Antarctobacter heliothermus: one gene and its partner. The protein of the gene in region 2 interacts with the protein of the main gene of each other region in a pairwise test. Links are inferred from orthologs where the notes say so. Each region holds a gene or a part of one and is shown on either strand. Other genes may lie near its edges. The genes, in order: ANTHELSMS3_RS09685 and ssb.

Evidence for each region.
Region 1: the proteins of ssb (region 2) and ANTHELSMS3_RS09685 interact in binary tests that used the Escherichia coli proteins (3 or more experiments, as listed by UniProt). The link is inferred for Antarctobacter heliothermus from one-to-one orthologs.

Annotation. Positions count from the first base shown.
Region 1 is NZ_CP022540.1:2,041,019-2,047,120, forward strand. The notes cover bases 1,868-4,846. They hold ANTHELSMS3_RS09685 (primosomal protein N'), read left to right. Parts: upstream 1,868-2,245; coding sequence 2,246-4,447; downstream 4,448-4,846. Other genes in these bases: ANTHELSMS3_RS09680 (DUF6206 family protein), read left to right, coding at 1,868-2,154. Outside these bases: ANTHELSMS3_RS09670 (hypothetical protein), read right to left, coding at 1-499; ParA family partition ATPase, read left to right, coding at 648-1,289; more of ANTHELSMS3_RS09680, read left to right, coding at 1,312-1,867; ANTHELSMS3_RS09690 (S49 family peptidase), read left to right, coding at 5,152-5,949.
Region 2 is NZ_CP022540.1:3,762,958-3,769,038, reverse strand. The notes cover bases 1-2,958. They hold ssb (single-stranded DNA-binding protein), read right to left. Parts: upstream 1,766-2,958; coding sequence 1,235-1,765; downstream 1-1,234. Other genes in these bases: ANTHELSMS3_RS17855 (hypothetical protein), read left to right, coding at 2,627-2,958; ANTHELSMS3_RS17860 (lytic transglycosylase domain-containing protein), read left to right, coding at 1,936-2,529; ANTHELSMS3_RS17870 (site-2 protease family protein), read right to left, coding at 1-1,042. In the rest of the region: more of ANTHELSMS3_RS17855, read left to right, coding at 2,959-3,577; ANTHELSMS3_RS17850 (hypothetical protein), read right to left, coding at 3,740-5,158; ANTHELSMS3_RS17845 (dipeptide ABC transporter ATP-binding protein), read right to left, coding at 5,219-6,081. UniProt on the Escherichia coli protein: Plays an important role in DNA replication, recombination and repair. Binds to ssDNA and to an array of partner proteins to recruit them to their sites of action during DNA metabolism. Acts as a sliding platform that migrates on DNA via reptation.

The DNA of each region.
Region 1 (6,102 bases), 1.7 Mb from region 2 along the record:
TACGGTCCTTGGACAGGTTGCGCCCCCATGTCATGTCCAGCTTGAAATCGGTGTGGCCCGAGTCGACATAGCTCTCGGCCACGCTGTCGATCGAGAGCCAGCCGTTCTTGAGGCCCCATCCGACGGAAAGACCGGGGCGGATGATGCGCTGGCTCGAAATGATGCCAAAACCAAACTGCGCTGACACCTGAGCGCCCTTTTCAGCTTGCCGCACAGGCCACTGGAAGAACAAGACCGTCTTCCCGCTGCCAGAGACCGAATGGCCAATGTCGGCCCCAAAGGTCAGTCGGTCGGTCAGTCCGTATTCCACATAAAGGGTCGAATAGTCATCCGTCGGGTCCTTGGACGTCCAAGTGCCCATGTCCTGCGGCCAGCCCAATCGCATCGACAGGCTGGCAAAACCGTCGCCCTGCTCGCGCGGCCATGCCCCGCCCTGCGCCGTGGAGGCGACAAGGCAGGTGAAAATGGAGCAGGCGATAAGGCGGGCGACTAGGGACATCTGTGCTGCACGGCGGCGCCTCCGTTAAGGCATTGTTTACCAAGGTAGGGGCGGATTGGTTAACGATAGGTGAAGCAATCCGCCGGAGGGGCTGGATTCCCCCCGCGCGCGCGTGCAAGGTCGGTAAAGGCGGTGTGCGGGGGATATCATGGCTGGACGGGTGATCACGGTCGCGCAGCAAAAGGGCGGCAGCGGAAAGACGACGCTGGCGGCGCATCTGGCGCTTGGCTTTCACGGTCAGGGCAAACGCGTGGCGGTGGTCGACCTTGATCCGCAGGGCAGCCTTGGCCGCTGGTTCATGACCCGGATCGAAAACGCGCCGGACAGTTGCGAGGGTCTGGAATTTGCGACCTCGTCAGCCTGGGGCATCTCCTACGAAGTGCGCAAGCTGTCGGCCTCCAATGACATTGTCATCATCGACACGCCGCCCAAGGCGGACAGCGATCTGCGTCCGGCGCTGCGGGTGGCGGATCTGGTGGTGGTGCCGGTGGCGGTCAGCCATGTGGATCTATGGGCGACCGAAGGCGTGCTGGATCTGGCCGCGCGGGAAAACTGTGCCACGCTGCTGGTGATGAACCGGACCCGCGTGGGCACGCGCCTGAATGCCGAGGTGGCAGAGGCAGCATCGCGCCTTGGGGCAGATGTGGCACGGGCGAGCCTTGGCAATCGTGTCGGCTATGCCGAGGCACTGGGGCAGGGGCGCGGCGCGCATGAGGGGATCAAGACGCCCGCCCGCGCCGAAATCGCCGCGCTGTTGCAGGAGGTGGCGGAGCGCCTTGGGACCGGGTAAAGGGGCGCCAAGGAGACGCCCGATGACCGATCTTGACGCACTTTCCCAGTTGATCCGCTCCGACGCTCAGGCGCGGGGGCAGACGATTTCCCGCCTTGGCTATTTCTGCGCGCCGTTTCGCCCGGACAGCGGCCCGCTGTCGGACAAGGTGATCAAGGTCTATCGCGGCTTGCGCGACGTCGCGGCGCTGGAGCGGCTGCACCAGTGCCATGACGATTATGTCGACGCGCTCTTGGCGGGCGATGTGCCGATGCCGCAGACAGAGTTTCACCTGCTGGATCTCGACGGGGCCAAGGTGCCGGTGATCGTGCAGGAGGCGCTGCCGGTGGACAGCCTGATGCGCCCGCTGATGCAGGACGCGCCAGTCGAGGCCACGCTGGAGATGATGGAGGCGGCAGGGCAGGTCATCGCGCGCTTTTGGCATTGGGCCGAGGCGCAGGAGGGTCGGATCGGCTTTCACCCCTCGATCCGCAACTTTGCGATCATCGACGGCGGCGCGGTGTTTTTCGACACGTTCCCGCCGCTGATCCACTACTCCCGCGAAGAGATGGGCCGGATGCTGCTGACCTTTTCGGACAAGCGGTTGATGCGCGTGATCGGGCCGCTGATGCAGCGGCGGGTGACGGGCATTCAGGACGAATGGTATTCGCCGGCAGAGACGCTGGTGGGGCTGGTCGGGTCGGCCTGCCGGTTGCGGCCTGATCATGCGGCGGCCTATCTGGATTGGGGCCGTGATTTCGTTGGCCGTGAAATGACGCCTTGGGCCGATGAGGCGCTGGCCGGGCTGAACGCACCGCCCAAACTGCCGGGCTACTGGACCGGGTTTCGCAAGCTGCTGGGCCTGCAGGGGGAGCCGAACGTCTGAGGCCAGCGTTTCGGTAGCAATCGCGCAGAATGTCGCCGTGCCTGCGCCGTGACGGCTTGGCCTTTTGTGCGTGGGGAATTACGCCTTGGACATGCCAAGCAAGACTCCGGATTTCTTTGACACGGGCGCGCTGGTGGGCGTGCTGACCACGCAGCCGCTGGACCGGGTGCTGGATTATCGCGCGCCAGAGGGCGGGTGCTGGCAAGGGGCTTATGTCGAGGTGCCGCTGGGACCGCGCAAGGTGCTGGGCGTTGTCTGGGGGCCGGGGCGCGGTGATTTCGACGCCTCGAAGATTCGCGCCGTCAACCGCGTGCTGGATGTGGCCCCGATGCGCGAAGAGATGCGGCTGTTCATCGAGAAATCCGCTGCCTACACTCTGACGCCTTTGACTGCGATGCTGCGACTGGCGACGCGGGCCCCGGGACTGGGCGATCCGCCGTCGATGCGCAAGGTGTACCGGCTGGGCGACGGAGAGCCGCCGCGCATGACCGATGCGCGGATGCGTGTGCTGGACGCGGCGCGTGAGATGGGCGGCCTGTCACTGACGCTGAAGGAACTGGCAGAGGCGGCGGGGGTGACCACGTCGGTGGTCAAGGGGCTGGTCAAGAGCGGCGCGATCCTTGAGGAGGACACGCCGCGCGACACTGCCTTTGCCCGGCTGGACGCCGGCTATGGCGGCAAAGAGTTGACAGCGGATCAGGCTGCTGCGGCAGAAGTTCTGCGTAAGGGGCAGCGGGCCGGACGCTATGAGACTGTGCTGCTGAAAGGCGTGACCGGGTCTGGCAAGACCGAGGTCTATCTGGAGGCCGTGGCAGAAGCGTTGCGGCAGGGACGGCAGGCGCTGGTGCTGCTGCCGGAGATCGCCCTATCGGCAGAGTTCCTGACGCGGGTCGAGGCGCGCTTTGGCGCGCGCCCCGCCGAATGGCATTCCGGTGTCACCATGACCGAACGGCGGCGGGTCTGGCGCATGGTCGGCGAAGGCAAGGCGCAGGTGGTGGTCGGCGCGCGCTCTGCACTGTTCCTGCCGTTCCAGAACCTTGGTGTGATCGTCGTCGATGAGGAACACGACACATCTTACAAGCAAGAGGATGGCGTCCTGTACAACGCCCGCGACATGGCGGTGCTGCGGGCGTCCATTTTGGGCGCGCAGGTGGTGCTGGCCTCGGCCACACCCGCGCTGGAAAGCTGGGCCAATGCGGACGCGGGCAAGTACAAGCGGCTGGTGCTGACCTCACGCTTTGGCCCTGCGGTGATGCCTCAGATGCGGGCCTTGGACATGCGGGGTGAGGATTTGCCCTCGGGGACGTGGATTTCGCCGTCATTGCAGGCGGCGGTCCGGGTGCGGATGGAAAAGGGGGAGCAGGCGCTGCTGTTTCTGAACCGGCGCGGCTATGCGCCGGTGACGCTGTGCCGGGCCTGTGGCGAACAGATTGCATGCGATCATTGTGACGCGCGCATGGTAGAGCATCGTTTTCTCAAGCGGCTGATCTGTCATCAGTGCGGCGAAAGCAAACCCGTGCCAGAGGTTTGCCCGTCCTGTCAGGTCGAGGGCAAGCTGGCCGCCGTGGGGCCGGGGGTGGAACGGCTGGCCGAAGAGGCGACGGCGAAGTTTCCGGACGCTAGGATTGCGGTGCTGTCGTCAGACCTGTTCGGGACGGCGCGTGAATTGAAAGCACAGATTGAGACGATTGCGGCGGGTGGGGCGGATATCATCATCGGCACGCAACTGGTGGCGAAGGGGCACAACTTTCCCCATCTGACGCTGGTGGGGGTGATCGACGCGGACCTTGGCCTGCAAGGGTCCGACCTGCGCGCGGCCGAGCGGACCTTTCAATTGATGCGGCAGGTGGCGGGGCGTGCGGGGCGGGCGGAAAAGCCGGGGCAGGCGCTGTTGCAGACCTTTCAGCCTGAGCATCCGGTGATCCGGGCCATTCTGGCGGGCGATGAAGAGGCGTTCTGGAAGGCCGAGGCGGATGAGCGGCGACTGGCGGGGATGCCGCCCTATGGGCGGCTGGCCGGGATCATCCTGTCCGGCGGGGATGTGGCCCGCGTCTTTGATCTGGGCAATTATCTGGCCCGCAACGATGCGGCCCTGCGGCGGGTCGATGCGGTGGTCTGGGGGCCTGCGCCCGCGCCCATCGCAAGGGTGAGGGGGCGGCATCGGGTGCGGCTGCTGGTGAAGGCCCCCAAGGGGGTGGCCCTGCAGGGGGCGCTGGCGGACTGGGCCGGACAGGTCAAGTTGACGGGCGATCTGCGCATGGCGATCGACATCGATCCGCAGAGCTTTTTCTGAGGGATCGAACCATCTGTCCACGCGTGGACAGGGTGGGTGACGTAACGTCTTCAATAACTTGCAGAGACGGTTTTACTTTTACTTTACCTTTGGCCCGCCAGCATGAGCGCGGAAATCCTGCCGCCGCCAAGGGATTTCAGCGTCATTCCATGGGGCACTTGATCAGCAGATACAGAGGGCTGCGGTGCCACATCTTGACCCGACGCTAATGGGATTTGGCCCGTTCCGCCGCTGGACAGGTGTCGCAAAGCGCGCGGCTGACGCGGATAGGCCGGGATAGTTGGCATTCCGAAGGGTGGCGCGGAACATTGCCCCGCCCAGATTTTCGTCGACGCCGCCAGTGTCGAGTTTGAGCGGCGTCAGTCAGTGCTGGAATTTGCACCGCGCCGCCTGTTCAGGTAGGGCGCGTTGATCGTGTCGGTGTTACCACTGCCTGCAAAGGCGCGAACCCAACCCCATCGCTGCGTGAAAACCCGCGGCAAAAGCCAGCGTCGGCACCAGCAGGCCCTGCGCAAGGCGGGTGGCAGGCCGGTGGTGTGACCGCGCATCGGATCACCGGTTTTCCGATATTTCCTGTCGCGGCAAGGACAAACTCCGGCATTGCAGCCACGCGGCCCAGAAATCACGCGACCAAAGCGCCACAACAAAGGGAGTTTTCCGGGGTCGCCTTGTTTGTACGCTTGGCCGTCTCTACATCGCCAGCCATGAGACGTTGGATCCCCTTTCTGAAATCCTCACCACGGGTGTCGGTTGTGCGCCTGCAAGGTGCCATCGGCGTGCCCGGCCGATCCAGTATCAGCGACCGTTCGGTCGCGGGCATGCTGGAAAAGGCCTTTAAGTCCAAACCGGACGCTGTCGCGCTGGAAATCAACTCACCCGGCGGTTCGCCGGTGCAAAGTTCCCTGATCGGGGCGCGCATCCGGCGGTTGGCAGAGGAAACCGGGGTGCCAGTGATCGCCTTTGTCGAGGACGTGGCGGCCTCTGGCGGGTATTGGATCGCCTCTGCGGCGGATGAAATTATTGCCGATCCCAGTTCGATCCTTGGGTCTATCGGGGTCATTTCATCGGGTTTTGGCGCGTCAGAGTTCCTGCAACGGCACGGCATTGAACGGCGCGTGCACACCGCTGGCAAATCCAAGAGCATGTTGGACCCGTTCCGCCCGGAAAAGCCGGAGGACGTGGCCCGCCTGACCCGGTTGCTGGAACAATTGCACGGCACGTTCATTGCCCAGATCCGGGAGCGGCGCGGTGACAAACTGACCGAGAACCCGGATCTGTTCACCGGCGAGGTCTGGATTGGGCAAGCGGCGGTGGATGAGGGGCTGGCGGATGGCATCGGCCATCTGGTGCCCGCGATGAAGGCGCGTTTTGGCGACAAGGTGCGTTTCAAACGCTTTGAGCAGCGCAAGCCGCTGATCCCGCGGCTGGGCGCGCAGGCGGTGCAGGGCACGCTGGGCGAGATCGAGGAACGCGCGGAATACGCGCGGTTTGGTCTGTCTTGATCGTCAAGATCGTCGCCCTGTTCCTGGCGTTCATCGCTGTGTTGGGGTTCTTTGGAAAATTGCGTGTGCCGGGGGCGCGGCAGTTGGGCCAGTTGCGTGACCGCGCGCGGCTGAAGGCCAAGAAATGTCCGCACTGCGGCCGGCACAAGATCG
Region 2 (6,081 bases):
CCATCATCTCACCGATGTTTTCTGAGGTGACATAGCCGATCATGTGACCGCTTAGATCCGTTGCCGCCACGGCGGGCGCCTGTTGAAGGGCATCCAGCGCCTGTGCCAACGGTGCGGCAAGCGGCAGGGCTGGAACCTGAACCATCACTTCGCCCACGGCGCGCGTGTTCTGCCCCTCTGCCACTGCCTGAAACAGGGCTTGCCGGGTCAGAAAACCTGTCAGTCGTCCCTCGCCATCCAGCACCGGAAACTCGTGCTGTGTGGTGCGGATCAGGGTCTGGGCGGCCACATGCATCGGGTCCGCCGGTGAAAGGCTTTCAAAACTTGTGATCATCGCATCGCGCAGGTGCAATCCTTCGGCCAGATCACGGCTTTCCACATCGCGCGCCTCGGCCTGCGCGGCCATAAAGACGAACAGCGCGATCAGAAGCAGGATCAGATTGCCCGAGGTCAGCCCCAGAAAGCCAAACAGGAATGCCACGATCTGGCCGGCTGATGCTGCAATTCGTGTGGCGCGCACCCGGTTTGTATTCATCGAAAGCAGGGCACGCAGCACCCGTCCGCCATCCATTGGAAAGGCCGGGATCAGGTTGAACAGCGCAAGAAACAGATTCACCGCCGCCAGTCGGCCCAGAAACTCTTGCGGGTTAGAGGGCTCGGCCAGTGCCCCCATTTCTGTTGTGGCACCAAGTGCGATCAGGACGGCCCATATCACCACGTTGACGGCCGGACCGGCCAGCGCCACGGCGATTTCTTGTCCCGGCTTTTCCGGCATCCGTTCCAACCGGGCCATGCCGCCGATCGGCAACAGGGTGATGTCTGGCGTGCGGATACCGTAGCGCCGCGCCATCAGCGCGTGGCCGTATTCATGCGCGACCACGCAGCCAAAGAGGATCACCACAAAAAGCGTATTTTCCAGCGCTGCGGCAGGGCCGCTTTCCGCCCATGCAGCGGCGGCAACCCAAGCCAGCAACAGGAAAAACGTTGCGTGCACGCGCAGTTCAGAGCCAAGAAGATGGCCAAGGCGAAAGGTCCAGGTCATGTCGTCTCCTGTCGGGAAGCCGGATCAGACTTGAGATAAGGTGCGATTCAGTCGCGTGCCAGCAGGTGCGAGAAATTGCCTTGCGGTCGCGCTGACTCGTCGCACAAAAAGCAAAACGCCCGACGGGCAGGGTTGCCGCGCCGGACGTTTCGCTTGGATTGCTTGGTGCGCCCGTGGGGCGCGCCACCCGGTCTAGAACGGGATTTCGTCGTCGATGTCACGCGATGGCGCACGCGACGGGCCGGAGCCGCCGCCAGAACCGCCACTCGATCCACCGCCATAACCGGGGTCGTCGTAGCCGCCTCCGCCACCACCACCGTAGTCGCTGCCGCCGCCGGAGAATCCGCCGCCACCACCACCGCCGCCTTCACTGCGGCCGTCAAGCATAACCAGCGTCCCGCCAAACCCCTGCAACACGACCTCTGTCGAATAGCGGTCCTGCCCGGATTGGTCCTGCCATTTGCGTGTCTGCAACTGGCCCTCGATGTAGACCTTGGAGCCTTTGCGCAGATATTGTTCGGCCACTCGCACCAGACCCTCTTGGAAGATCGCAACGGAATGCCACTCTGTCCGCTCGCGCCGTTCGCCGGTGCTGCGGTCCTTCCAGTTTTCCGACGTGGCGATGCGCAGGTTACAGACCTTGCCGCCGTTCTGAAAAGTGCGCACTTCGGGGTCTCTCCCTAGGTTGCCCACCAGGATCACCTTGTTCACGGAACCAGCCATGTCTTTCCCCTTCGAATCTTTTCGGCGCGTGTTCGCCGACCCTATACCAGCCATGGAACCGGGCGGAAGGGGCGCGCCGGGAGCACTGGCAAAAAACCGAGAAATGAGTATAGTCTCGGCCATAAGGGTTAAAGCCGAGGGACATTGGTATGGTGCAAGGTGCATTTCGCATGATCGCGGGCGGGCTTGTGCTCGGAATCCTGGCCAGCAGCGCCGGAGCAGAGGTTCTGTCGTCCAAGAGCAGGTCGCTTTTGTTTAGCAGCCAGACCAAGGTTTTGGATAACCGCGCGGCCCAGCAATACAAAAGCTCTGTCCGCCTGCAACCGCCCAAGGTTGTCACTCCGACAAAATGGGGCCCTGATACGGATGACGGTAGTCTGCCGGTCTACCGCGGCCGCTACAAAGGCGAATATGTTGACATGGCCCGAATTGCGGCGCGCAAGCACGGCATCCCGGAGGATCTGTTTCTGCGCCTTGTAATGCAGGAATCGCGGTTCAATCCCAATGCCAAGTCGCACAAAGGCGCCATCGGTCTTGCGCAGTTGATGCCCGGCACGGCCGCATTGTTGGGGGTCAATCCAAATGATCCGCAGCAGAACCTGGAAGGTGGCGCGCGCTATCTCAAACAGCAGTATGCCAAGTTCGGGACTTGGCGGCTTGCCCTTGCGGCCTACAACGCGGGGCCGGGTGCGGTGATCAAACACGGCGGCGTGCCGCCATACCGCGAGACCAAGAACTATGTGAAAAAGATCTGGGGCAGCTGACCGTTGGGTCGCACCGGTTTCGGGGCGGCTTAAACCTTGGTTATGGCTTTGCTGTCAGAATGACCGCCGTGGACGCCGGTAGCGCGGGAACGGTGGTATGATGGTTGCCCTTTTGTGTTTGATGTTTCGCGGTATGCGGTCGGCGGTTTGGCTGGCCGTTGTCGCGGGTCTTTTGCCGATGGCGGCGACGGCGCAAACCTGCCAAGTGCCGCCCGATCTTATGGGCGTTGCCCGCACCCTTGCCGCCTTGCCGATGGATCTGTCGGACGTGCCGTCTGCGATGTCTGACAGACTGGCACAACAGATGCTGTCCATCTCAGAGGCGCAAATCCTCAACAGCCTGAAGGAAAGCGGGTTGCAAAGCATCTCACCCGTTGCAGTCGATGTTCTGGCAGAGGCAGAGCGGTTGGCCGGCGGGGCGACGTTTCAGCCGGCGCGCGTGGATGCCCTGCTGCGCCGGCTTGACGAGCAAAGCACATTGGCCTGCATAGACAGCGGCAAGTCCATCTTTCAGAACGGACAACAGGGACGAACCGGCGGGTTCTTTGTCGAAAAGGGATTCAGCTGGTCAGAGGTCAGCAAGCGCGCCGAAGAAGAAAAGCTCTTTGCCGCCGGGGCTGTGGTCTTTGCCATGGTCGGTTTCATTTCGGTTCTGGTTCTGATCGACAGCGGGTTCCGCTGGATTATGGCGTTGCTTTATAATCGAAAGGCTTGCCGCATACCTGCAGATCTGAAGGTCGGGAAAAAGGTGATCGAGGGTCTGGTTGTCACGCTGGGCCGGGGGGGCTGTCGATTCCATCCCATCGACACGATGGCTTTTGACGCTGCGCTTGCCGATATTCGCGGCACTGTGGCGCTGCTGCTGATCGAGGATGAGGATTTTGAGGTCAGGTGCAGCGGCATCTACGATACCGTAACGGATTTCCGTTTCGAGCGGTCGATTACGATCAAACATCAACGCGCCTTGCTGGTCCATTCCACGATCTCGCCGTACTATATCCGCAAATCGCGGGACGGCGGCACCAAGGCCGTCGAGGGGCTGATCTGATTTATTGCCGATCAGGTCGGACGCTCAGGGACAGTCTGCAGAACAAGGCCAGTGATCAATGCCCACGCATCCTTCTCCATCGGTCAAAGCTGATTCATTCGCTTTGCCGCGAGTGATGAACGGAGGCTGTGATTGGACCGTGGACGGCATGCCGCACGGACCTCAATACGTTAGATACCGGGCGCTGGCGTAACCGTTTTGTCCGGACGGGGTCTTGATCTGGAACCACATCCAATCTGTATCGATACAGGACTGCAGTGCAGCGCTGTCGTAGGGGGTGCCCATCTCGGCCATTTGGCACAATGCCATGCACGCTTGATGGCGCGGGTGCCTGAAATCGGAATCCGGCGCGCTGGAAATCTCATAGGTGCTACCCAACGGCAGTTCGGCCAGACGGGGCGCGTCATGAGACATGACTTGCCGCAATGATGTAAAGGACTGCACGTTGATGACCTGTGCGCGGCCGGTTGACGACATGCAGGGCGTATCTGACAGCACACGCGCAGTTTCACCGGTGCCGCGGGTGGCCTTTAGGTCCTTCAGGCTTGTCTTGGCGGGCAGCAGTGCGGCAGGCGGGACTACGGGCCAGCGGCCCGGCGCACCAGTGCTTTGGAGGCAAGTGTCGGGGCCAACCTGTGCCGACAGGTTTTCGCGGTAGCCACAAAGAACCGCCTGTGCGCCGCCCTGATAGACGGGACGTAAACCAACTTCGCAGGCGTATGTCATCATACCTGAAAAATCGACCTTGAACCGTTGACCGTCGGCAAACCCGTCCTGCCCCTGCGTCGCATCAATACGGTGGCTGTAACCGTCCGGCTGATAGGGCAACTGTTCCTGTTCCAGGCGCGCGGTCCAGCCGGTCATGTTCTGGCAGGCGTAGACCATGCCTTCGGCGCTAAATTCCGGCGGGGTAAAGCCGAACAGCGCGATGTCCCAACGCCCCGCTTTGTTCACTGTGTCGAACTTAAAGAAATCCTGCCCCTTGTGCTGTAACATTGCCTCCAGCAAATCGCCGTCCACAAAAGGGCGCGGCGTATCGGGTCGGGGTCGCGCGGCGAGGGCGAGAAAATTCAGCGTAGCCTCGATGGCAAGGTCAAAGGCGGCGGCCACGTCATCGACGCTGTAGTCTCGGCTACGGTCCAGAGTCAGATCCGGCTGGTGAAAGCCTAGCCGTCCGCCCACATGCAGGCGGCGGTTGGTGAGCGCGACGGACTCGTGTTGGTGCGCGGTGCCGAACATGAAGACCAGCGCGCAGGCCGACAGACAGTCCGCACCATCGTCGATGACCGTTCCGATGCGATTGTCCAACACATAGCGCGCCAGTTCCAGTCCGCTGGCCAGACTGCCGCCGGGACTGTCCAGACAGAGCGCGGCCCAGCTGCCATCCTCAAAGTTTGACCACCAGATTGGCCGGTCCATCGGTGCGGCGCGCAGTTTCTCAACGTCGCCGGGGGTAATTTCACCCTCAAGGGTAACGCGACACAGACCGGCCTTGCCGGCCGTGATCCGGGCCGCCTCTGCCGTGTCGGCAAACACGGCGGCGGCCAGAAAACCCACAAACATCCAAATAAAACGCAACATGCCACTCCTCCGCAGTAAGGGCGCGCAATCCTCAAGGAAACAACGCGCCCGTGGTGTGTTTTACTCCGCCGCGATCTGGATGACCGGCTCCATGCTGGCGAATTCCTCATCCGACAGGTGGCACTTGATCTGGTGGCCGTCTGCCACGACGCGCACCGGAGGCACCTCTTTCTCGCACAGGCCCCCCGCCACCTTGCCTTTCCAGCCGCAGCGCGTCTGGAATGGGCACCCCGGCGGCGGGTTCATCGCCGAGGGAATGTCTCCCTCCAGCACGATGTGCTTTTTCTTGACGCGGGTATCGGCGATGGGAACTGCCGACAACAGTGCCTCTGTGTAGGGATGGTAGGGCGGCGAAAAAACCTGATCGGTTGTGCCGAGTTCCACCACATGGCCCAGATACATCACCATGACCCGGTCGCTGAGATAGCGGACAATCGACAGGTCGTGACTGATGAACAGCAGGGTGGTCTTTTGCTCGCGCTGAATTTCCATCAGCAGATCGGTCACCGCCGCCTGAACGGACACGTCCAGCGCCGAGACGGGTTCATCCGCGACAACGATACGCGCGCCACCGGCAAAGGCGCGCGCAATGCCAACGCGTTGTTTCTGTCCACCCGACAATTGACGCGGCATCCGCTCGGCAAAGGCGCGCGGCAGCTTTACGAGGTCCAGTAGGCGCAGCATTTCCTCGCGCCGTGCATCGTCGGAATCGCCATGGTCAAAGATCTCCAGCGCCCGCATGATCTGCCGCCCGACGGACATCGACGGGTTCAGCGTGTCGAACGGGTTCTGGAACACCATTTGAACGTCGGCGATGGTCTTGGTATCGCGCTTTTCGATCGGAGTGCTTTCGATGTTGCGGTTGTCCAGCAGGATCTGGCCACCGGTCGCCGTCTCCAGTCCCATCAGCACTTTGGCAAAGG